2 regions of the Glutamicibacter sp. AOP5-A2-18 genome follow, and region 1 is predicted to be linked to the other one. Evidence: riboswitches for the same ligand, from Rfam matches in the RefSeq annotation. Region 1 holds a riboswitch; the other holds the start of a gene.
What was found. A riboswitch is a leader RNA that binds a small molecule or an ion and turns the genes downstream of it on or off. The one in region 1 is predicted to bind glycine.
Positions count from the first base shown of each region.

Region 2: another riboswitch for glycine. It lies ahead of gcvP (aminomethyl-transferring glycine dehydrogenase); the one in region 1 lies ahead of ACT3RW_RS15220 (amino acid permease).

Region 1 is NZ_JBQSVW010000001.1:3,171,768-3,183,918, forward strand. It holds gene ACT3RW_RS15210 (heavy metal translocating P-type ATPase) at 1-2,228, shown strand, start outside; gene ACT3RW_RS15215 (hypothetical protein) at 2,237-3,004, opposite strand; glycine riboswitch at 3,197-3,294, shown strand; glycine riboswitch at 3,295-3,403, shown strand; partial or broken gene ACT3RW_RS15220 (amino acid permease) at 3,678-5,083, shown strand; gene ACT3RW_RS15225 (4a-hydroxytetrahydrobiopterin dehydratase) at 5,256-5,660, shown strand; gene ACT3RW_RS15230 (FUSC family protein) at 5,631-6,662, opposite strand; gene ACT3RW_RS15235 (MarR family winged helix-turn-helix transcriptional regulator) at 6,662-7,111, opposite strand; gene ACT3RW_RS15240 (CGNR zinc finger domain-containing protein) at 7,585-8,133, shown strand; gene ACT3RW_RS15245 (Rv2578c family radical SAM protein) at 8,134-9,156, opposite strand; gene ACT3RW_RS15250 (PadR family transcriptional regulator) at 9,320-9,847, shown strand; gene ACT3RW_RS15255 (zinc-binding alcohol dehydrogenase family protein) at 9,844-10,830, shown strand; gene ACT3RW_RS15260 (TetR/AcrR family transcriptional regulator) at 10,844-11,479, opposite strand; gene ACT3RW_RS15265 (hypothetical protein) at 11,563-11,898, shown strand; gene ACT3RW_RS15270 (hypothetical protein) at 12,055-12,151, shown strand, end outside.
Region 2 is NZ_JBQSVW010000001.1:2,825,488-2,837,638, forward strand. It holds gene ACT3RW_RS13560 (HPr family phosphocarrier protein) at 1-654, shown strand, start outside; gene ACT3RW_RS13565 (dihydroxyacetone kinase subunit DhaK) at 693-1,700, shown strand; gene dhaL (dihydroxyacetone kinase subunit DhaL) at 1,727-2,395, shown strand; gene ACT3RW_RS13575 (L-serine ammonia-lyase) at 2,467-3,876, opposite strand; gene glyA (serine hydroxymethyltransferase) at 4,064-5,386, opposite strand; gene gcvH (glycine cleavage system protein GcvH) at 5,386-5,766, opposite strand; gene gcvT (glycine cleavage system aminomethyltransferase GcvT) at 5,827-6,954, opposite strand; gene gcvP (aminomethyl-transferring glycine dehydrogenase) at 6,967-9,813, opposite strand; glycine riboswitch at 9,978-10,075, opposite strand; gene ACT3RW_RS13600 (SGNH/GDSL hydrolase family protein) at 10,177-10,965, opposite strand; gene ACT3RW_RS13605 (serine hydrolase domain-containing protein) at 11,030-12,151, opposite strand, start outside.

The DNA.
Region 1 (12,151 bases):
AGCCAATCGCAGAACTGCGTACCGTCGATCTTGATATTCAAGGCATGACGTGCGCTTCCTGCGTGAACCGAGTGGAACGCAAACTGGGCAAGCTGCCCGGTGTCAGCGCCTTGGTAAATCTCCCGCTGGAAACAGCAAAGGTTCAGGTACCGGTGGATGTCAGCGACGAAACGCTGATCAATACCGTTGAAGCTGCCGGCTACGGCGCCTCGGTAAAAAAGCCAGCGCAGCCTGAGCAGCATCACCACGAAGGGGATGAACATTCGGGTCATGAGCATTTGGTCCCCAACCATCTGTTGCGACGGCTGATCATTTCGGCGGCTTTCACCATCCCGCTGTTTGTGATCTCCATGGTCCCAGCCGCGCAGTTCCCGCATTGGGGATGGGTAGCCTTTGCCCTGGCCACCCCAGTGGTCTTCTATGGTGCGTGGCCTTTCCATAAGGCAGCAGCAATCAACGCCCGGCATCTGTCCTCCACCATGGATACTTTGGTGTCTCTCGGTGTGCTGGCCGCCTATCTCTTCTCGGCAACCCAGCTTGTTCTGGATCCGCAGATGACGGCACACGTGGGTATGTCCATGAGCGAGCATGCCCTCTACTTTGAGACCGCAGGCGTTGTGGCTACCTTGCTGTTGCTTGGACGCTTTCTGGAGCATCGCGCCAAAACCTCAGCATCTGACGCGCTGAAATCTTTGCTCAGTCTGGGAGCGAAGGAAGCTGTACTGCTGCGTGATGGCCAAGAAGTGAAGATCTCGGCCAGTGCATTGCAGCCAGGAGATCACTTTGTGGTGCGCCCCGGTGAGAAAATCGCCACCGATGGCACGGTCACCCACGGTGATAGCGCGGTAGATACCTCATTGCTCACTGGCGAATCCGTACCGCAACAGGTTCGCGTGGGCTCCGAAGTTACCGGGGCAACCCTGAACACTTCTGGCCGTCTAGTAATTGAAGCCACCCGCGTAGGTGAAGAAACAACCCTGGCCCAGATGGGCAAGCTAGTCTCCGAGGCACAGTCCGGCAAGGCACCCATTGCGCGGCTTGCCGATCGCATCTCGGCCGTCTTTGTGCCGATTGTTCTGGGCATCGCAGTACTCACCTTTGTTATTTGGTGGCTGGTTTCCGCTGATCCATATCAAGCATTCAGTGCAGCTGTTGCTGTGCTAGTCATTGCTTGCCCTTGTGCTTTAGGTCTTGCCACCCCCATCGGTTTGTTGGTGGGTACCGGCCGTGGAGCTCAACTGGGTATCTTGATCCGTGGCCCACAGGTTTTGGAAGACACACGCAAACTGGACACGATTGTTCTAGATAAGACCGGCACCGTCACCACCGGAGTGATGACACATACGGGCACAACCACCGCCGCTGGAGTGGACGCAACTGAAGTTTTGCTGTTGACCGCAGCAGTGGAACACCATTCAGAACATCCAATTGCCCAGGCTATCGCCACCGCCGGTGCCAACGTTGGCACGCTTCCCGAGGTGAGTAATTTCCGCTCGGAGCCCGGTGGCGGAGTATCGGGAACCGTGGCTGGGAAGACCATTGTTGTTGGCCGGCCCAGCTGGCTTGAAGCCCAGGGAACGCTACTTGATTCCTCGGCCCGCTCTTTGCTCGAAGAGGCTGAAGCAGCCGGCGCCACTGCGATTCTGGTTGCGGTCGATGCCCAGTTCCAAGCGGTGATTTCCGTTGGTGATCAAGTCAAAGAAACTTCTTCAGAAGCGATCAATGAACTGCAATCCCGTGGTCTGCGGGTAGTTTTACTTACCGGTGATAACCCATCGGTGGCCGCCAAGGTGGCAACACAAGTTGGCATCAAGTCTGACGATGTTTTTGCTGGTGTACTGCCAAGCGAAAAGGCCAAGGCTATCTCTTCGCTACAGGAGCAGGGCAAGGTTGTGGCCATGGTGGGTGACGGTGTGAACGACGCTCCGGCGTTGGCTCAAGCCGATCTCGGCATCGCCATGGGCTCCGGCACCGACGTTGCCATTGAAGCTGCAGATATTACTCTGATGGGCAATGACCTTCATCAGGTCGCTGCCGCCATTGATCTATCGGACAAAACCTTGGCCACGATCAAGATGAACCTGTTCTGGGCTTTCGCCTACAACACTGCGGGTATCCCGATCGCGGCCTTGGGTTTGCTCAATCCAATGATTGCTGGTGCCGCTATGGCAGCCAGCTCCGTTCTGGTGGTTGCCAACTCACTGCGCCTTCGCAGCTTTGGCAAATAGCCCGGCGGTTACGGGGTCTCCCTGACGCTGGTCAGGACTTTCTTCAGAGTTGAGTACTGCTCACTTGCCACGAAAGTCTTGGCCTCGTCGAGGGTGGTATCCCCGTCCTCATCAAGTCCCAGTGCGTGCAGGTACTCAGGATTCATGGCCATGATTGGGGTTTCCTCGGCACTGGTTTTGAAGTAATCAATTGCCGGTGCTTCGGTCCAGTTTTGCCATACATCATCGATGATGACGGCAACACTCAAATCCCTGTCGCCGAGGCTGGCTTCCCGGTAGTAGGAGACCACACTGGTCGGTGCGTACTGCAAATCAGGCGCTGGGGCCGAGTCGAGCACCTCGCGCTTATAGGTGTTCGGGTTGTCAGTGTCCCTGAAACTAGTCGTTTCAAGATCCAATGCGAGATTCTTCTTAGAATCCAAGATCTTGTAGACCGAATAGTCGTCTTGGCATCCATATTCACAATCTTCAACGATTTCCCAGTCTTGCGGCAGGTCAAAGGTGACGTTGTACAGCGAAACGGTACGCCAGGTACCCCCCGGATCTTCGGTTGGTTCCGTTGGCTCAGGTGTCGGAGTTGGCTTGGCAGTTGGTGGTCCGGCATGCTCCGGTGCCGGCGCCCAACTCGGCGGACCTGCATGGCCCGGTGGGCCGACATGATCCGGACGTCCTGCATGATCAGGTGGTGCTGCGATGGCAACTGCACTGCTGGTAAGCAGAAGCCTCGCTGCCAGTACTGCGCCACCCTTGGATAGCGACTTGAGAATGGGTTTCATTGTGGGGTCCTCTCTCCCGTCCACAATGATGAAACTGACCCGACCTTTAATCAAGAGTCCGGATATAAAGATACTGCCTCGGTTTGGTATCACTAATGCCTCGGTACGCCCCCCAAAGAAACCTTGCGCCATGAGACTTGCGTCACATTCACCGCTCAGGGCATACCGTGACGATAATCACCACAATGCCATTGATACGTGGCGGGAGAGTCCCGCCCTCAGCAAGGGCGGGCGCCGTAGGAGCATTTTCCTCCCCGGGAAACTCTCAGGCCCCGTACCGCCACGAGAAGGCAACTATGGAAAGCAGCGCAGAATGAACTGCGCTCACCGAAGGAGCAAGCTTCGCCCAGTAGTCGGGTTGAAGCGAAAACTCTCAGGTTCATATACAGATTGGGGAGGGACCACGAACAGTGACGCTTTGTGCGCATTAGATTCGACGGCTCTCTCCAGTGGCATAGGCAGTAGCTGCTCTTAGCGCAGCGAGCTGACGTTGCCTTCCCGGAGCCGGCGAATCTGGCGTCTTGAGCAAAGCAAGTTGCTAGGCGTCACGCCACACTCCTGGAAGGCAACCAGCATGAGTACCACCAGTTCTGATCCCACACTTGAACGCGGACTATCTAACCGACACATCCAGCTCATCGCCATTGGCGGTGCCATCGGCACCGGCCTGTTCATGGGTTCGGGTAAAACGATCTCCGTCGCCGGCCCGTCAGTCATCTTTGTCTACATCATCATCGGCTTCATGCTCTTCTTCGTCATGCGAGCGATGGGCGAGCTACTGCTGAGCAACCTCAATCACAAGACTTTCGCCGACTTCGCAGGAGACCTGCTGGGCCCTGGGCGGCGTTCTTCACCGGCTGGACCTATTGGTTCTGCTGGGTGGTCACCGGCATTGCCGACGTCGTAGCCATCGCCCACTACATTGCTTACTGGTGGGGTGAGCTACCACTATGGATTCCCGCTCTGGGCTGCATCGCGCTACTACTCGTGCTGAATCTGGCCACCGTGAAAGCCTTCGGCGAAACCGAATTCTGGTTCGCGCTGATCAAGATCATCGCCATCGGCGCACTGATCATTATTGGGCTAGTCATGATCATCACCGGGTTCCAACACAATGGTGCCACCGCATCGGTGAGTAATCTGTGGGCCAATGGCGGAATGTTCCCTACGGGCTTCATGGGCTTTGTCGCAGGGTTCCAAATCGCCGTATTTGCTTTTGTGGGCATCGAATTAGTGGGTACAACTGCCGCCGAAACAAAGGATCCTGAGAAGACCCTGCCCAAGGCCATCAACTCCATCCCGATCCGCATTCTGTTCTTCTACGTCGGCGCCTTGATCATCTTGATGACTGTCCAACCATGGAAGCTGTTCTCCCCGGAAAACTCGCCATTTGTCGGGATGTTCACCCTAGCCGGGCTGGCTGGGGCGGCCGGCATCATCAACTTTGTGGTGCTCACTTCCGCGACCTCCAGCGCCAATTCCGGCATCTACTCCACTTCCCGCATGCTGCGCGGCCTAGCCCTAGAAAACGATGCTCCAAAGAGCTTTGCCAAGCTTTCGCACCGCAAAGTTCCCAAGAACGCCCTGATGTTCTCGTGCATGTTCCTGCTGGCCGGGGTTGTCCTGCTCTACAGTGGCGATTCGGTGATGGGAGCCTTCACGTTGGTTACTACCGTTTCGGCTTTGTGCTTCATGTTTGTATGGACGATCATTCTGCTCAGTTACCTGGTGTTCCGCGCCCGCCGCCCTCACCTGCACGATGCGTCGGCCTACAAGGTTCCCGGTGGTCGAGTGATGCCGTACATAGTTCTGGGCTTCTTCGGATTTATTCTGTGGGCCTTGACCACTCAGCCAGATACTCTTGTTGCCCTACTGGTCACACCCATCTGGTTCCTGCTACTGGGTATTGCCTACCTCGTGATCCGCCGCCACCCGAGGCACCAAGCGCTACGTATGGCGCACGTGGGCAAGGTGGCCCACGAACGCTATGAAGCCGCGGCCTACCGAGATGCTCAGGCGTTTGGCCATCGCGATATTCCAGCCACGGATAAGGTTCTGGAGCAAAAGGCGCATAAGTAGCCCAAGGTACCTCAGCGCGACAGCCGGCTGCCCCGGACCTTAGGCCTAGGGTCCGGGGCAGCCTACGTATTCACTGTGGACGCTGTACCTCGGGACTAATTACTGCGATGATGAAATTTGGCGGCCTCTGGCCAGCACCATGGGATGACCCTCCGCCTTCAGGAGATACACCATGACTGTCCTTCGACAGATTCCATTTCATGAATCACCAACAGCATTAAATCTGAAGCAGCGTTTAGCCGCTCTTGATGATTGGATAGCAGACGAGGATTCATTCAGAGCTTCCTACCGATTTGAATCCAGCAGCACCGCATTAGAATTCATTACCCTCGTGGGCTTGCTCGCTGAGAAGGTGGACCTTCACCCGCAGGTGGATTGGCGTGCTGATGTTGTCACGCTTCGTTTAGCCCATGAATTGAATACCGAAATTACCGAGCAGGATCTTTCACTGGCCCGCCGCATTTCCACGGACGCGCACCGACTGAGCTGCGTGGTGCTCAATCTGAATCAAGAAACCACTGCCCAACCCAAGGGCAAACCAGAAGTGCTACTGGGCGGCCTTTCGGCGACTCGCTAATATTCCGATCACGATGCTCTGCACTGCGCCAACCCCGGCGCCCAGTGCGGTCATCGCGATCCGGTCAATCAGTAAGCTAGAAGCCGGTTCCGGGCTGACCATGTGAACCATCAATAGCGCGGTGACGGTCATGAAGATCATGCCAACGGCGTAGTTGCGCAAGATGACCAGCTCAATGCAGATCTGACCAATAATCGCCACCAGCAAGATGACCCAGATGGGCGGCTGGAAGGCAAAAACTGCGGCGGCCAGCAGTACACCAACGCAGGTTCCGACACTACGCTGTAGCCCTCTGGCCACCCGCGCATAGGTATCAATTCCAGTTACGGCTGCGATGGCACCAAGGCTGGCCCAGTACCAGTGCCCACCACCAACCAGCTGAGCGACGATGCCTGCCAGTAGCACGCCGGATCCCATCTGGAGTGATTCGGGCAGGGCGCGTGCCGATGGGGCCCAAGAGATCCCTCGACCCAACGTGTGGAATAGGTGCGCCCGACGCAGCGACAGACCAAGCATGAACAGCAGACTGAAGATCATCGTTCCGCCACCAACGAGCAGCACACCGATGAACGAGTTAGTTGTAGCGGGAACGGTGATGCAAGCGCCACCTGCGAAGACCGCAAAGACAGGTCCTGGTGGCATCCATCGGGCTGCGTGAGAAACATAGTGCGCGCCAAAACCAATCAGCGCCAGCACGACGACGCAGATGAAAAATGGCGCGTGGATGTACGAGAAATAGGTTCCGAGCAGCATGGCAGCCAGCTGCACCAGACCTACGGAAAGCTGCTGCCAAAAACGTGGCGCGTAGGAATCGTAACGTCCAAAGACCGAACAGAAAGCACCAAAGGCGGCATACATTGCCCAGTCCAGGTGGCCGGTGATGGTGACCAACACCAGCGGGACGGTCAGTGCCAGCGCTGCCTTAGCGGCCGGGATCACCGAGGGTTTAGGTGGCGCGACAACTAGACTGCGTGCGAGGACTTCTTTAACATGTTGTTTCATTAGCGTGCCTCGCCATCTTTGATGGCTACCTGCTGAAGCAATGAACGCAGCGTTGCTTGTTGCTTGGCATCAAGCGCACCAAAAACGTCAGCTTCGCTACGCTGCGCCGCGGCGGTGGCCCGTGCGGTGAACTTCTTGCCGGCGTTCGTCAGTGTGACGATGTTGCGCCGGCGGTCCGCCGGGTCAACACTGCGCTCTAAGATCTTTCGTTCAGCCAGCTCGTCCAAGTAGGCCACTAGGTGTCCGCGGTTCAGATTTGAATGCATTGCCAAGTCATTTTGCGACATTGGCCCGAACTCGGCGAGCGCGCAAACGATCATGAAGTGGTTGCGTGTCAGTGATTCTGATTCCATGAGCTCGGTGAGTTCTTGGGTGCCTATACGTCCAGCCCGCGAGGTCAGGTAGCTCAGGGAGTTCCATTGGAACTGAGGAATCAGAAAGTCGTTCATCCCTTCAAAATATCATTTCATCCCGAAACTATTTCCGTTTGAGCCGATAATCGAATGAACGTCACATCCGCATGACGGCAACAGCAACGCTGAGGGATGAGCGCAAGGTAAAAACCCTGATGTGCAAAGAAATCTGAAAGTTAAACAGCTAGACCCCCTTGATCTCAAGAATATGAGGGGGGTCTGCGCCATTAACTATATTCCTACTTCACCCAGAATTTCAACGTTTCGTTGACTCACAAGAAAACCTCCGCGAAAGCACCTCTCGATTCCTGGACTCTACGGTTGCCAGACTCAGCAAGGGCAACAACGTGCCAGCAATGGTGGCAACCTCGGATCAGTGGTTTCATTCATGCCTAATGACAACTTTTGGGAAGAATTTTCCGCCCCGCACAAGGGCAACCAAACACGCGGGCATCACGATGCGGTTAGGCTTGTAAGGCAGTCAATCCACCCTTATTCAGGAACGAATTATGACCTTTGCTCCAGACATCGAAGCCTCACTTAAGACCGTCGTGAACCTCCTGAACACCGAGGTGCAAATAATCGACATGCTCTCCACCGTGGCTGATCTGGATGAGTTCCTTGACTCTGAAAATTTTGAAGGCTCCCGCGCTCACAACCAGGCCGAACTTCGTTCCATTCGTCAGCTGCGTTCCCAGCTCAAGAGCATCTGGACTGGAGATGAGGAAGAAGCAGTATTTAGGGTCAATCAGATCCTTCGTAACGCCAACGCCCAGCCACAGTTGATCAAGAGTGAAAACCTCGGATATCACCTGCACGCCACAACCACCAGCACTCCGCTCTACGACCGGTTGGCAGTGGACGCAGCCATGTCACTTGCTGAGGTCATTCGTGCTGGCGGTTTAGATCGACTGCGAATCTGCGCTTCTTCCGATTGCCACAACGCCCTGCTAGATCTGTCACGAAACCGCTCAAAGATCTATTGCGATATCGGCAATTGTGCCAACCGTGAGCATGTTCGCGCCTATCGTGCGCGCAAGGCAGCAAAACACTCGTAGTCACTGTCCTAGTGGTTGATCCGCATCATCCAGTGAATGTAACCCGTACTTGTGCGCCAAGACATGTACCGTCTCACTAATGCGCCGGCGGTACTCAACCGGTGCATTAGAAGAGCGCCCATACAGCTTCTCAAATTGCGGGCCTAGTTCAGGGCGATGCGTGCGCACCCACGCTTGAATCGATTCGAGAGCGCCCGGTCGAAGATGCATCACCCCGTGCATGACAGCCTTGGCACCGGAGCTGGCAATCAGTTCCATAGCGCGCTCTAAGTGTTCCGCTGAATCCGAGAGAAACGGAATGATGGGCATCAAGAAGACGGTGACGTCGAATCCCGCGTTGGTCAGTAACCTGACCGTCTCTAGTCGGGCTTCGGCCTTTGGTGCGCCGGGTTCCATCAGCTCGCGCAGGCTTTCATCAAAGATCGCAATAGACATGCTGATACTAATATCTACGCGCTCCCGTGCCGCCTTGAGTAGAGGGATGTCCCGCCGAATCAAGCTGCCCTTGGTCAGGATGGAAAACGGAGTATCGTGTGCCGCTAGCGTTTGGATGATGCCCGGCATGAGTTGATAGCGTCCTTCAGCACGCTGGTACGGATCAGTGTTTGATCCCAGCGCAACCAGTTCACGCTTCCACGTAGGTTTTCTTCTCAGTTCCTGGTCCAGCGCTTGAACAATATTTGTTTTCACGATGATTTGTTGGTCAAAATCTGGCCCGCTATTGAGCCCCAGGTATTCGTGGGTGCTGCGGGCAAAACAATAACGGCAGCCCATCGTGCATCCTCGGTAAGGATTGATGGTCCAGCGAAACGGCATTCGCGAGGTTTCTGGCACTTTAGTCAGTGCAGATTTGGATTCGACTTCATGAAATACGATTCCTGCGAACTCCGGCGTACGAACCGTGCGGGTGACTCCCGAGAGTTTTAGTACGGCAGCTCCAGTGATGACGTCTCGTTCAACGGCGTCTTTCTGAGCATCCCAGCGCATTGGTTTTGGTTCAATATTTTCGGCTGGTTTTGCCATTGGTCCTTCTCGCTCCTGGACGGTGACGCCAAGTTCAGGATCAGATCCCAAGCTCGGCTCAACAGTTTCCGATACCTGACTACCGGATCACCTTTCCGGTCAAGACGGTCAGATAATTCTATACCTCGTTCCGATATACCACGAATCGAGGTATGATGTTCACGTGATTGAGTTGATGATTCTGGGATTCTTGTCTGAAGGCCGTCTCCACGGCTATGAGCTTCGACGTCGAATGGAAGAGCTCGGTGGGCACGCCCGCAAGATCAGTGACGGCACCCTTTATCCAGCCATCACCCGACTTGCCAAAGCTGGGTACGTGACTAAAGAAAGCGAACCCGGAGTAGCGGGCGCTCAGCGGCAAACCTTAGGCCTCACCGAGGCTGGGCACGTTCGCCTTTTGGCAATTCTGCGGGACGCTTCCGGACTAGCCATCACCGACCTGACACATTTTTTCACCGTCCTCACTTTCCTTTCTGTCTTACCTGATGCCGAAGAAAGAAACGCAGTGCTTCAGCGACGCTTGGACTTTCTCGAAGCACCAGCCAGCTTCTACTCAAATGAGGGAGTTCGCGTGAAGATTGCAGACATGACGGATCCATACCGGAGAGGTGTTCAGCGCAGCGCCCGCGCCTTGCGCAATGAAGAACGCAAGTGGATTCGCGAGCTTCTCAATGACAACGAAGGAAAATGATCCAAATGACCATGCGTGCAGTCGTCTTATCTCAGCCCGGACCAGTGTCCAACTTACAGCTTCAATCCCTACCCATTCCAGAACCAACCGAGGGCTGGATTCGCATCCGCGTTCGCGCGGCGGGAATGAACCGGTCAGAACTTCACACCCGGCTTGGGTTGGCCGGCGACTCAGTGCAGATGCCTCGAGTCCTAGGCATTGAAGCGGTTGGCACAGTGGGCCTTGATCCCAGCGGCACGTTTACCACCGAAACTCAGGTGGCCACCATGATGGGTGGCATGGGACGCACCTTTGACGGCGGTTACGCCGAATACACCTGCGTTCCAGTCAACCAGGTGATTCCATTTACCTCCGAGTTGCCATGGGAAGTTCTTGGCGCAGTACCGGAGATGCTTCAAACTTCCTACGGAACGTTGAGTGTAGGTCTGGATGCCCAGCCTGGACAAAGCATCCTCATTCGAGGCGGAACATCCTCAATTGGCATGACCATCGCCGTGCTGGCTAAGTTGATGAACATGACCGTCATTTCAACCACCCGAGACAAAACCAAGGGCGATAGGTTGCGTGAGCTTGGAGTGGACCACATCATCATTGATGATGGAAACGTTGCGGAGCAAGTACGGGAAATCTATCCGGAAGGAGTTGATGCGGCCGTTGAGCTTGTCGGCACCCCGACACTTCGCGATACGCTCTTGGCAACAAGGATGCACGGGACCGTTTGTTTCACCGGCATGCTTTCTAACCAGTGGACAGTGAAGGACTTCTACCCCATCGACTACCTGCCTTGCGGTGTGCGACTCTCCGCCTATTCTGGTGAATCGAGGGATCTTCCAGCCACCGTACTGCAACGCTTCTTGGATCAGGTTGCCGCTGGTTCCGCCACCGTTCCACTAGACCGGACTTTTGAGCTCAGCGAAGTTCAGGATGCCCATGCCCTAATGGAATCAGATAAGGCTTGCGGCAAACTCGTACTCTTACCCTGAGTACCTGACTTCTTCAGTCATTGGAGAGCTCTTGGTTCTGCGCGTTGTCGGCCATGCCCATTTGACCTTCGGATTCGTTCTCGACAAGGTCCTGCGCCAGCGAACGTATCGCGTCTGCCACGATTTTCTTGTGGCCAGCCACTGATTTTTTCCCCAAGATCACTTGGTGAACGTTGGGTGTGGCCAGCAGAGAATTGCACAGCGACACTACAACAAACAGCAGGTTCTGCGCGTCCTCTAAGTTGCTGATACCCAGAGCATTGCGAATCTCTTGAACTTTGGATTCAGCTCGCACCGAGCGTTCTTTGGCGCCAGCTGCACTGCCATGTTCAAGACCTTCCCAATGAGCAAGCCGTGCCATTTTTGAGTTCTTTGAGGAGAAGTCAAAGTATTTTTCAGCGAATGCCACGATACTTTCGATGCCCTGACCCACCACCGTGACGGCGTCAAGGGCCGTGGACAATTCGTGCACCAAGGCCGCCTCAAAGAGTCCCTCTTTGTTGCCAAAGTAGAAGTAAATCCGCTCTGGGTTGCATCCCGATTTATTTGAAATCTCTCGAATTCGGGCGCCAGCAAACCCACGGTCTGCAAATTCTTCAACCGCAGCGGCGAGCAATTTTTGACGAGTCGCTTCCGTATCCCAGCTCATGAGTCAATCGTATCTCCAAACAGTTGTTTGGTAATTATTCCGCCGGACACGTAAACTGACTTCACACATATAGATGGAGATTCATGACCCCCACGAGCAACGAGCTAGCGACCGACGAGACTTATGCAGATTTGCTGACTCCACCAAAACTCCCCTCCGTACACACCAGAGCGGCGTTAACATGGCTAGCCATTTTCCCGATGGTGTCTGCGGGAATGTTGGTGTTGGCGTGGCTTGCTCCCCCGTGGCATCCAGTTCTTCGCTCCCTGGTGCTGACGTTGATTGTCGTTCCGCTGACCGTTTACATCACCGTCCCAGCGTTGCTCAAAGCGCACCACAAGACGGTGAACCGCACCTGGCGCAAGCCTCGTCCTGTGATCACTGAGGTAGACAGTGCCCTGCCTACCGAAGGCGCCTAAGCAACCACATCCAGCGACGCACCTGCGGCCCAATTTGCGCTTGTGTACGGTGATCACCGGTTTTGACTCGGTGATTCCTCGCCTTTAACCCGATCAGCACCCTATGATGAACACACCACCAGTACACCGGAGTTGTAGTAGCTGAAAGGACAGGTCATGTCACAAGGAACGCACGCATCAGATGACTACGAGGCACGTCTGGAAGCCGGTCACAGCAATCCGTTGATGGCCGCTGGTCGCTGGGTAGTGGCAC
Region 2 (12,151 bases), 350 kb from region 1:
CCACCACCGATCCGGATTGCCGCAGGAGCTGCCGGAGGATTTGGTACCGATGCCGTGGCCATCGCTAGAGCAATTGATGAATTGGACGAAACCACGGGAGTCATAGTCATCACCGATCTCGGCTCGGCACAACTGAGTTCGGCTCTGGCCTTGGATCTACGAACTACCAGCCACCCCGTGCTCATTAGCGTCGGCCCCTTTCTCGAAGGAACCATGGCCGCAGTAATCGGCGCCGGATCCGGAAGACCCCTAGCCGCAGTGGCCCAGGAAGCGAACAACGCGCTGGAGGCCAAATCGACCTTCGGTGCCGGCGGAGCAACCGATGCTGTAAGCACAACGATTCACTGGCCCACCGATCTGGTCAGCAGTCAAGAGGTACTCGTCAATCCACTGGGAATCCATGCCCGCACTGCTTCTGCGTTGGTGCAGTTAGTGGCCGAATATAACTGCGACATCCGACTGACCAACCTAACGTCGCGACGAGGACCTGCCGATGCGAGCAGCCTGGTTGAGTTGCTTTCTCTCGGGGCGCAGTTGAACAATCAAATCCTCATCGAAGCTCACGGCGCCGATGCTACTCAAGCAGTGCAGGCCCTTCAAGACCTTATCCGGCAAGGTTTTAGCCAGCTATCCCCCAATCCCATCCGACCGTAATTCCCGTTTCAACAACCAATAGAAATCGGAGCAGTCCAATGCCCAATGCAGTGCGTCGACACATCATCAATAACCCACAACATGTCATCGATGAAGCCTTGGAAGGGTTCGCTTTGACCAACCCATATCTGGTGAACTTTGATCCAGAAAACAACCTGATTTTGCGAAAGAATCCTGCGCAAGGAAAAGTCGGGCTGGTCTCCGGAGGCGGCTCAGGCCACGAACCATTGCATGCCGGCTTTGTTGGCAGCGGAATGCTTGACGTTGCGGTTTGCGGCGCAGTTTTTGCTAGTCCCACCGCAGCGCAAGTGTTGGCCGGGACCGTCGGCGCTGACACCGGGGCAGGTGTGGTGCAGATCGTGAAGAACTACACCGGCGATGTCTTGAACTTTAGTATCGCGGGCGAATTGGCTGACGATGAGAACATTGCCGTCGAACAGATCATTGTTGACGATGATCTTGCCTCGCAAAAGAGTGACGGAGGACCGGGCCGTCGTGGGACGGCCGCGGTGCTGACCGTAGAGAAAATCTGTGGGGCGCTGGCCGAGCGTGGGGCTGACCGCGAAACCATCGCTACGATCGGGCGCGATGTTGTCTCTCGCTCACGCAGCTTGGCGATCGCCCTAGATGCTGGAGCACACCCGGGCGAGTCCACGGCGGCCTTTGAACTTGAGCCAAATGAGGTCGAATTCGGTGTGGGCATCCATGGAGAGCGCGGCACCGCCCGCATCGCATATGCCAGCGCTGACGAATTGGTAGAACAGCTCGTCACACCGCTAGTTGAAAGTTTAGAAATCCAGCGTGGTCAGTCGGTAATCGCCATCGTGAACGGACTGGGTGGCGCATATCCGTTGGAGCTATCCATTGCTGCCCGTCGGGTGCATGGTCTGTTGAATGCCCGCGGCATTGGCGTCGCGCGTTCCCTGGCCGGTAGCTATGTGACATCACTGAACATGCATGGACTGTCGGTGACACTGACCGTTGCAGATGACGAATTGGTCAGCCTCTGGGATGCCCCAGTACGCACCACGGCCCTTACTTGGTAATCACCACCACTCTCAAAGGAGACAACATGACAACGCAACTCGACGGACCATTAGCGCTTGCTTGGTTCTCTTCCTTCGCAGAACGTTTCAACTCAACTCAGGCAAGTCTTACCGAGCTGGATCGGCTCGCCGGAGATGGCGACTTTGGTACCAATATTGCCTCGGCCCTAGGCAGGGCCCGCGAAGCACTCCCCGCAGAATCCGAGGCTACCTTCGCTTCCGTATTCCAAGCTACGAGCCGAGGTTTCATGGCGACCGGTGGCACGAGCGGACCGTTATTTGGCATGTGGTTCCGCAGTATCGCCAAGGGCGCCACCGATGAGGTTGCTTCGCTTGCTGATGTTGCATCAGGCGTCTCTGCTGGGTTGGCTACCATCCAGAAATTGGGTGGCGCCAAGGTGGGAGACAATACGATGGTTGATGCTTTGGAGCCTGCAGCCCTTGCACTGAGTGCTGCTTCGGAGCAAGGAAACACATTAGCTGAAGGGCTATTATCTGCGGCTCAGGCTGCTCGTAAGGGAGCCAAATCCACCGAGGAACTGATCGCTGCCCGCGGTCGAGCTAGCTATGTGGGTGAGCTGGCCCGAGGCGTACTCGATCCAGGTGCGGTCACTGTTGCCCTATTTTTCGAGGCAGGTGCCAATGCAGTGGGCGAACCACAAGAGTGGACGCCGTTGATCAACATCAGCTCCTAGAAGCGACAGACCACAGAGAAACGCAGCGGGCCATCGGAAACTTCCGATGGCCCGCTGCGTGTTTTAGCGAATTAGCACTCAACCACGTTGACGGCCAAGCCGCCCATGGCCGTCTCCTTGTACTTATCACTCATGTCTTTACCCGTTTCACGCATCGTGATGATCACTTCATCAAGGGTGACGTGGTGTTCACCGTCGCCCATCAGCGCCATCTTCGCTGCGTTTACAGCTTTGGACGCGGCAATCGCGTTTCGCTCAATACAAGGGATCTGCACCAAACCACCAATTGGGTCACACGTCAGTCCGAGGTTATGCTCCATCGCAATTTCAGCAGCGTTTTCCACCTGCTTTGGAGTACCACCCAAAATTTCAGCTAGGCCAGCTGCCGCCATCGACGACGCCGAACCAACTTCACCCTGACACCCAACCTCTGCACCAGAGATCGAAGCCTGTTCCTTATAAAGCACGCCAACTGCACCGGCAGTCAGCAAGAAGTTTACAACTGCATCGTTCTTCTCTTCGTCGTTCCAGTATTTAGCGCCCGGAGCGTAGTGCGTAGCGTAGAAGAGTACCGCTGGGATGATGCCGGCAGCACCATTGGTCGGCGCCGTAACTACGCGACCGCCGGAAGCATTTTCCTCATTAACCGCCAAGGCCACAAGGTTGATCCATTCCTGCCAATACACAGGATCACGGTCTTTGTCTTCCTTACGCAAACGCTCATGCCATTCTGGTGCACGACGACGAACCTTGAGCCCACCGGGCAGCACGCCGGTACGCTCCAAGGCAGAGTCTTTACACTCTTCCATCACTGCGTAAATGTGGATCAGGCCCGAACGAATTTCTTCCCGGCTGCGGTAGGTCAGCTCATTGGCCATCATGATTTCGGCAATGGACTTGCCGGTGTCTTTCACATGTTCCAACAACTGTGCCGCAGTGGTGAACGGATAAGGCTGTTTTTGCAGCTTTTCCTCAAGGTTCTTTTCGATGCGCTCTTCGGAACCTTCGCGCACGATGAAACCGCCACCAACAGAGAAGAAGGTTTCATTAACCAGTTCATTGCCTTTAGCATCGAGGGCCACAAACTTCACACCATTGGTGTGGCGAGGCAAAACGGTCAGCGGGTGCTGAACCATGTCCCCCACCGTGTACTTCAAATCTTTGCGCTGATCAAGCTGGGCAGCCAGCTGCAAGATGCCAGTGTCTTCCATCTGTGCCAGTCGCTCATCAACTTGGGCAGGAAGCACCTTTTCAGGCTCAAAACCTTCAAGTCCCAACATGATGGCGGTGAATGTTCCGTGCCCACGACCGGTAGCGGCCAGCGACCCATAGACATCAACCCGGATAGTCTCCAGGGCTGCTATCTTCTCTTCACGGATTACTTGGGCAATGAATGCGTGCGCCGCACGCATTGGCCCCACGGTGTGGCTGGAGGACGGTCCAATACCAACCGAGAAAAGATCGAATACGCTTACCGCCATGGCGGGTCACATCCTTAGAACTTGGGCATTCCGGTAGCCAACTGCCGGAAAGATGATGTGGTGTGCAAGAGGTCATCCTTGCAACGGGACATCCAAACAGTTATGGGTGGACAGATGTGGAGGAAAAACTGCGGGCCCGAAAAGCGAATGTTTCCGCCTTCCGGGCCCTCATCAATAGCTGATGATGTTACTCGGAAACCTTAGCCAGCTCCGGGTACAGCGGGTGAGCCTCGGCCAGCTTCAGAACTCGGTCCTTCAGCTCTGGCAAAACTGCAGTATTACCATCGGCACCAGCGATCAGTGTCTGCGCGATGATCTCCGCGACCTCAGCAAACGCAGCTTCCGAGAAGCCACGGGTTGCCAGTGCTGGAGTACCAATGCGCAAGCCCGAAGTGGTCATTGGCGGACGTGGGTCAAATGGAACCGCGTTGCGGTTAACCGTGATCTCCACCTGTGCCAAAAGATCTTCTGCCTGCTGTCCGTCAAGCTCCGAGTTACGAAGGTCAACGAGCACCAGATGCACATCGGTGCCACCGGTCAAAACGCTGATGCCCTTGGCAGCAACATCTTCCTGGGTCAGGCGCTCAGCAAGAATGCGTGAACCAGCCAAGGTGCGCTGCTGGCGTTCCTTGAACTCTTCGGAAGCTGCAATCTTGAAGGCTACAGCCTTACCAGCGATGACGTGCTCCAGTGGACCACCCTGCTGGCCTGGGAAGACTGCAGAGTTAATCTTCTTGGCAATATCCGCGTCGATGGACAGGATGATGCCACCACGAGGACCGGCAAGGGTCTTGTGGGTGGTGGAGGTAACCACGTGTGCGTAAGGCACAGGAGATGGGTGCAAACCAGCTGCAACCAGACCTGCAAAGTGAGCCATATCCACGAACAGGTAAGCGCCGACCTTGTCAGCGATTTCGCGGAAGCGCTTGAAGTCCAGCTGACGTGGGTAAGCGGACCAACCAGCAACGATCATCTTTGGCTGGTTCTCCACGGCAAGGCGCTCAACCTCGTCCATGTTCACCAGGTTGGTCTCTTCATTTACACCGTAAGGAACGATGTTGAATAGACGACCGGAGAAGTTGATCTTCATGCCGTGGGTTAGGTGACCACCATGTGCCAGGTTCAAACCCAGTACGGTGTCGCCTGGGCGAACCAGTGCGTGATAAACCGAAGCGTTAGCCTGAGCGCCGGAGTGTGGCTGAACGTTGGCGTATTCGGCGCCAAAAAGAGCCTTGAGGCGATCGATGGCCAGCGTCTCAATGACGTCAACCTCTTCGCAACCACCGTAGTAGCGGCGTCCTGGGTAACCTTCGGCGTACTTGTTGGTCAGCACCGAACCCTGAGCCTGCATGACAGCCTGGGCAGTGTGGTTCTCCGAGGCGATCATTTCCAGGCCACGCTGCTGGCGAGCCAGCTCGGCGTCGATGCGCTGTGCTACCTCAGGATCCAGAGTTGCTAGGGACTGGGTCAGCGATGCTGGTGCCAGGGATTCAAAAGTCTGGTTGCTCATTACTGGACATCTCCACCGTTCGCGCTTGCGTAGTCTGCTGCCGAAAGTAGCGGACCTTCTTCGGTGACCTCTACGGTGAACAGCCAGCCGGCACCGTATGGGTCTTCGTTCAGGATTGCCGGGTTGTCTACAGCCTCGTCGTTGATCGCAACTACGGTGCCGGTAACAGGCGAGAACAGGTCGGAAACCGACTTGGTGGACTCAACTTCACCACAGGTTTCACCTGCGCTGACCGAATCGCCAACCTCTGGCAGGTCTACGTAGACTACGTCGCCCAAGGCGTCAGCAGCGATCTGGGTGATGCCGACCTTGGCTGGGGACGATGCGTCGATCCACTCATGTTCTGCCGAGTAGCGTAATGACGAAAGAACTTTACTCACGGTATTTCCTCTCCCAAGGGAATAAGCGGGCGTATGGCTAGGCCCTACTGATGTTTAACGTTACTTGGCTCGCGTGTAGAACGGCAGTTCGACGACGACAAATGGCAAAGTCTTACCTCGCAGATCAACCTCTAGCTCGGTACCAACTTCACTGTATTGCGCATCCACATACCCCAGGGCTACCGGGTAGCTGAGGGTCGGAGATGGCTGTCCTGAGGTGATTTCACCAACAGTAGCGCCGTCCTTAACGATGGCGTAGCCACCGCGTCCGGCGCGCTTGCCCAGACCCTTCAGACCGACCAGCTTGCGTGCTGGAGTCTGCTCTCGCAGGGCTTCAAGAGCCTTTCGGCCCACAAAGTCTTCTTCCTTCTTAAAAGAGACTACAGGGCCAAATCCCGCATCAAATGGGGTGCGTTCTAGGCTTAGCTCGTTGCCGTACAACGGCATGCCAGCTTCCAGACGCAGCGAGTCACGTGCGGCAAGGCCACACGGAACCAACTCGTGATCCGCACCAATTGTGACAATTTTTTCCCACAGCTCAGCCGCTTGATCATTGTTGATGATCAATTCGAAGCCATCCTCGCCGGTGTATCCTGTGCGCGCAACCAGAACGTCAAGACCGCCGAGCACCAGATAAACCGCTGCGTAATATTTCAACTCTGTGACGGAGTCAACGGTGCTTTGGTCAGCTGCCAGCTTGGAGACGATGTCCTGCGCGTTCGGTCCCTGCACTGCAATCAGCGACTGACGCTCCGAAGCGTTATCGACCTGGACATCAAATTTAGCTGCACGCTCTGCAAGGGCTGCGGCTACCACCACAGCGTTGCCAGCGTTAGGAACCACAAGGAATTTTTCTTCTTCAAGGCGGTACACGATCAAGTCATCAATGATCTTGCCGTCATCATTGAGGATCAGCGAGTACTTGGCCTTGCCCACCTTCATGATGCCAAAGTTGCCTGCCAGCGCGGTGTTCAGCGCGGTGACCGCTTCCGGTCCAGCCAGGTACACCTCGCCCATATGGGACAGGTCAAAAAGCCCAGCAGTGGAACGAACAGCCTTGTGCTCGGCCAATTCTGAACCGTACTTCAGTGGCATATCCCAGCCACCGAAGTCAGTGAAGTTTGCGCCCAGCTCTTTGTGCTGCTCGTACAGGGCGGTGCACTTTAGTTCTTGGGTAGTCTCAGTCATCGCGAAATCCTCTTAGTCTTCAAAGGCTTCAGGAGCCGGGCAGGAGCAGATCAGGTTACGGTCGCCGGAGGCGCCATCAATACGGCCAACGGCCGGGAAGTACTTGTCGAACTTCAGACGCGATACCGGGAACGCAGCCTGCTCTACCGAGTACTTGCGGTCCCAGTTGCTGTTGACCACGGCGGTAACGGTGTGTGGAGCGTGGCGCAGTGGCGACTGTTCAATGGTGTAAACGCCCGAGAGCACTTCTTCCATTTCCTGACGGATGGTGATCATCGCTTCGATGAAGCGCTCAATCTCGCCCAAGTCCTCAGACTCGGTTGGTTCCACCATCAGGGTGCCTGCTACTGGGAAGGACAAGGTTGGTGCGTGGAAGCCGAAGTCGATCAGGCGCTTGGCCACATCTTCTGCGGTCACCCCAGTCTTGGCGGTCAATTCGCGCAGGTCAAGGATGCACTCGTGGGCAACCAATTCCTTGTTACCGGTAAACAGTACTGGGAAGTGCTCGTTCAGACGCTTGGCAATGTAGTTGGCGTTCAAAATTGCATGCTTGGTAGCTTCGGTCAGACCGTCGCCGCCCATCATCGCAATGTAAGCCCAAGAGATTGGCAGTACGCCGGCCGAACCGAAAGCGGTAGCAACCACTGGCACACCGTCACGTTCGGTGTAGGTGCCCGAAGCGTCGCCTGGCAGGAATGGCAAGAGGTGCTCGCCTACGCCGATTGGGCCAACGCCTGGGCCGCCACCACCGTGAGGGATGCAGAAGGTCTTGTGCAGGTTCAGGTGCGAAACGTCGCCACCGAAGGAACCTGGCTGTGCCAGACCAACCAGTGCGTTCATGTTGGCACCGTCGATGTATACCTGGCCGCCGGCGGCGTGGATCTTGTCGCACACTTCGCGTACGTCAGCGTCGTACACACCGTGAGTGGATGGGTAGGTAATCATGATCGCAGCCAACACGTCCTTGTTGGCTTCGATCTTGGCATCCAGGTCATTGGAATCGATGGTGCCATCGGCAGCAGTCTTTACAACGACAACCTTCATGCCAGCCAGTACCGCGGAAGCCGCGTTGGTGCCGTGAGCCGAGGCTGGGATCAGGCAGACATTTCGCTGACCCTCGCCGCGTGATGCGTGGTAGTCCGAGATGGCTAGCAGGCCCGCGTATTCACCCTGGGAACCAGCGTTTGGTTGGATGGAGACGCCAGCGTAACCAGTGATCGCGGTCAGTCGACCTTCAAGGTCGGTGATCAGTTCACGCCAACCTTCGGTCTGCTCTGCCGGCGCGTAAGGGTGGATGGAAGCGAACTCTGGCCAGGTGATGGATTCCATTTCGGCAGCCGAGTTCAGCTTCATGGTGCACGAGCCCAATGGGATCATGGTGCGGTCCAGTGCCAGGTCGCGGTCCGAGAGACGACGCAGGTAACGCATCATCTGGGTCTCGGAAGAGATGGTGTTGAAGATCGGGTGGGTCAGGTAGTCGCTGGTGCGAACCTGCGACTCTGGGATCTCAAAGCCTTCTGGAGCCGAAAGCTCTACGCCGAAGACCTCAAGAAGGGATTTGACGATGCTTGAGGTGGTGGCCTCATCGGTGGAGATACCAACCTGGGTGTCGTTGACCTTGCGCAGGTTGATGCCCGCGGTGATCGCCTTGGAGATGATTTCCTCGGCGTTCTTCACGTTCACCACAACGGTGTCGAAGAAGGTATCGGATGCGAGGGTGAAGCCGCCCGCTACCAGCGAGGTGGCAATCACGCGAGCGTGGTTGTTGGCGCGGGTTGCGATCTGCTTCAAACCGGCTGGGCCGTGGTACACCGCGTACATCGAGGCACAAATGGCCAACAATGCCTGAGCGGTACAGATGTTGGAGGTCGCCTTCTCGCGGCGGATGTGCTGCTCGCGGGTCTGCAGTGCCAGACGGTAGGCAGGAACGCCAGCGTCATCAACCGAGACACCAACCAGGCGACCTGGCATCGAGCGGGTCAGGCCATCGGCAACGGCCATGTAGGCCGCGTGTGGACCACCGAAGAACAGTGGAACACCAAAGCGCTGGGTGTTGCCCACAGCGATATCGGCACCCTGTTCACCCGGAGGGGTGATCATGGTCAGGGCCAGTAGGTCAGCGATGACGGTGACCATTGCGCCAGCGTCCTTGGCGGCTGCGATGATGCTTGCGTGGTCTGCGATGGAGCCGTTGTTACCTGGCTGCTGCAAGACGATGCCGGAGATGTCGCCTTCTGGCAGGCCTGCGGAGAGGTCAGCAACTTCAACTTCGAAGCCCAGTGCGTCGGCACGGCCCTGCACAACTTTGAGGGTCTGCGGGAAGATGTTGGAGTCCAGGACGGTCTTGCCCTTGGCCTTCTTCTTATTGGCACGGCGCATCATCAGCACAGCCTCTGCGGCGGCCGAAGATTCGTCCAGCAAAGAAGCGTTGGCGATTGGCAGACCGGTCAGATCCATCACCATGGTCTGGAAGTTCAGTAGGGCTTCGAGGCGGCCCTGAGAGATTTCTGGCTGGTACGGGGTGTAAGCGGTGTACCAGGCTGGGTTTTCGACAATGTTGCGTCGAATCACCGCTGGGGTGAGGGTGTCGTAGAAGCCCTGACCAATCATCTGGGTCTTCATGACGTTTTTGGAGGCTACCGCACGCAGGTGGGCCAGCGCTTCGGTTTCACTTAGTGCTGCTGGAATATCCAGTGCGGCACCTTGTCGGATATCTGCGGGAACTGCGGTATCAATCAGTGATTCAAGGCTGTCGTAGCCAAGAGTCTGAAGCATGGTGGCGACGTCAGAAAGACGCGGGCCGATGTGGCGAGTAACGAATTCACTGTTCGTAGAAGCCGAAGTCTGCGTGATGGTCATGGTGCTGGAGTCTCCACGGGATCTGTCTTGGCGCATGCCAAAGGAAGGACGCTTTGCCTCCCCATCCCTGTTGCACTACCTGAGAGTTTTACGTGTTCGGCCAACAAAGCCGAGCACTTGCACCTTCGGTGAACCGGATCTGGCCGGCTACTTTCCAGAGTTGCCTCGTGATGGCGGTACGGGGGCCTGAGAGTTTCCTGGGGAGGAATTGCTCCTACGGCGCCCGTCCATGGTGTGAACGGGACTCTCCCGCCATCCGTCTATGGCGTGTGCTGCTGATCTTAGATCTGCAACACACAACCATGTTACCTGCCTCGCGCTCTAGGACAAAGAGTCGGACTGCGTTGAACTGTCACAAAAGTTTTACTTCGTGGCCGCCGCGAGTTGAACGTACTGCGGATACCTTGCTGACAAGGAATCACCCGAGGATGTACCCGAGAGCCTGCGCCTAACCCAAGGAACCAAATGTTCGGTAGCCCAACCCAATTCTTGCTTCAGCTTTTCGCTACGAGAGGTCACCGCGTGATCCGGCAGAACCGGAGCCTGAAGTTTATCTGCCCAGTTTTCGTCGGTGACCTGGTGTCGTCCAAGAACGTCAAGAACCCTCGCGGCCATCAGTGCATGTCCCAGCTCGTTCATGTGCAGGCGATCTACAGACCAATAACGCAAGTCTGAGAATTCGCGCCAACGCCAGTAGTCCGCAATGACCGCGCCGTACTTATCGGCAATCTCGCGAATTTTCTCGTTATAGATCGCAGTACGCGGACGGGTCTTGGAGAACAAGGGAGATTCGACAGTGTCAAAACCGGTGAAGAGTACAACGGTGCTTCCGGCCTCGGTGAAGCGTCGGACCATCCCTTCATAACTACGCATCAGCGCATCAAGATCTGCTCTGGGGCGCAAGATGTCGTTTCCGCCGGCGTAGATGCTCACCAGATCTGGCTTCATGGACAGGCCTTGGTCCAGTTGCTGGTTGATGACCTGACCGATTTTCTTTCCGCGTACCGCGAGGTTGGCGTATTCCCAGTCGCCCTGCGCGCTGAGCACTTCAGCGACTCGGTCGGCCCATCCGCGCACCTGGTTAGGTCGATTCGAATCTACGTCGCCGACGCCTTCGGTGAACGAATCACCCAATGCCAAATACTTCTTCACTTCAATCTCACTTTTGTATCTGCTAAATTTTTCTGTTCACTGCCAAGGTTCAGTTTGCCAAGGTTCAGTTTGATTTAGCCTTGGCGTTCTTGGCGAGGATCAGCTGGCGCGCCAGCTGACTGAGCTTGACCCCGGTAGATGTGTCTTTGGGTCCTTCGTTGCGCGAGGGAATGAAGCCAAAGCCGAGCTGGTAGGCAGGGTCGGCAAAGGCCAAAGATGAGTTAGCTCCGTCGTGACCGTAGGCGAAGATGGAGCCGTAATTATTGCGGGCGGTAGCCTTCATGAATCCCAAGGCAAAAGCCTGCAACAAACCGTTGCTTCGATCCAGTCCGTAAACCAGTTCGGTGGAGACCTGTGACCAGGTGTCCGCGCTGAGGAATCCTTGCATCGCGCCGAGGGATGGAACGGCGCCGAAGGATGCGGCATAGATTCCGGCTAGGCCTTGAGCATTGGCGACTGCTCCCATGGACGCCGGGCCGATCTCACGTACCTGGGCTGCGTTGGCCAGTTCATGCCAGTTGTAAACCGGGCCGTCTGCCAGAGCGAATCCGGAGGCGGAGTTGACCGCTAGGCCAGCTGGCGAGAAGGGATCAAAAAATTCGCCCGGTGCTTCAACGCCGGCTAAGACATCTCGGTAACGCGATTCCAGCGAGGGGTCTTGTCCGATATAAACGTCGGCCGAAAGAGGTTTACGGATGCGCTCTTCAAAAACATCTTTAAGCTCTTTGCCGGCGACGCGGCGAACCAGTTCTTCCATCAGTACGCCCATGGTGATGGCGTGATATCCAACGATGTTCTGACCCAGCGGCCAGATGCTTGGCATGGACGCCAGAACCTTGGCATATTCAGCCGAGTTCAGTAGGACTTCACTTGGTACACCGCCGGGAACACCAAGAACGCCAGCCTGGTGACTGAGCACCTCGCCAACGGTGAGCTTATTCTTTCCACCGGCGCCAAATTCTGGCCAGTAGGTGGTCATTGGGGCAGCTGGATCAATCAGGCCATCTTGGACGAGTAAGGCGATGACCAGTGCGCCCATGCCTTTGGTACACGAGAAGACACAGGTCAGTGCATCCGCCGCTAAATGCTCACCGACGCTGTGGCTGAGCACGAGTTCACCCCGGTGATAAACAGCGAGCTGTGCCGAGTAGTTTTCTTCTTCAGCAGCTCGTGCTTCCAGAGCTTG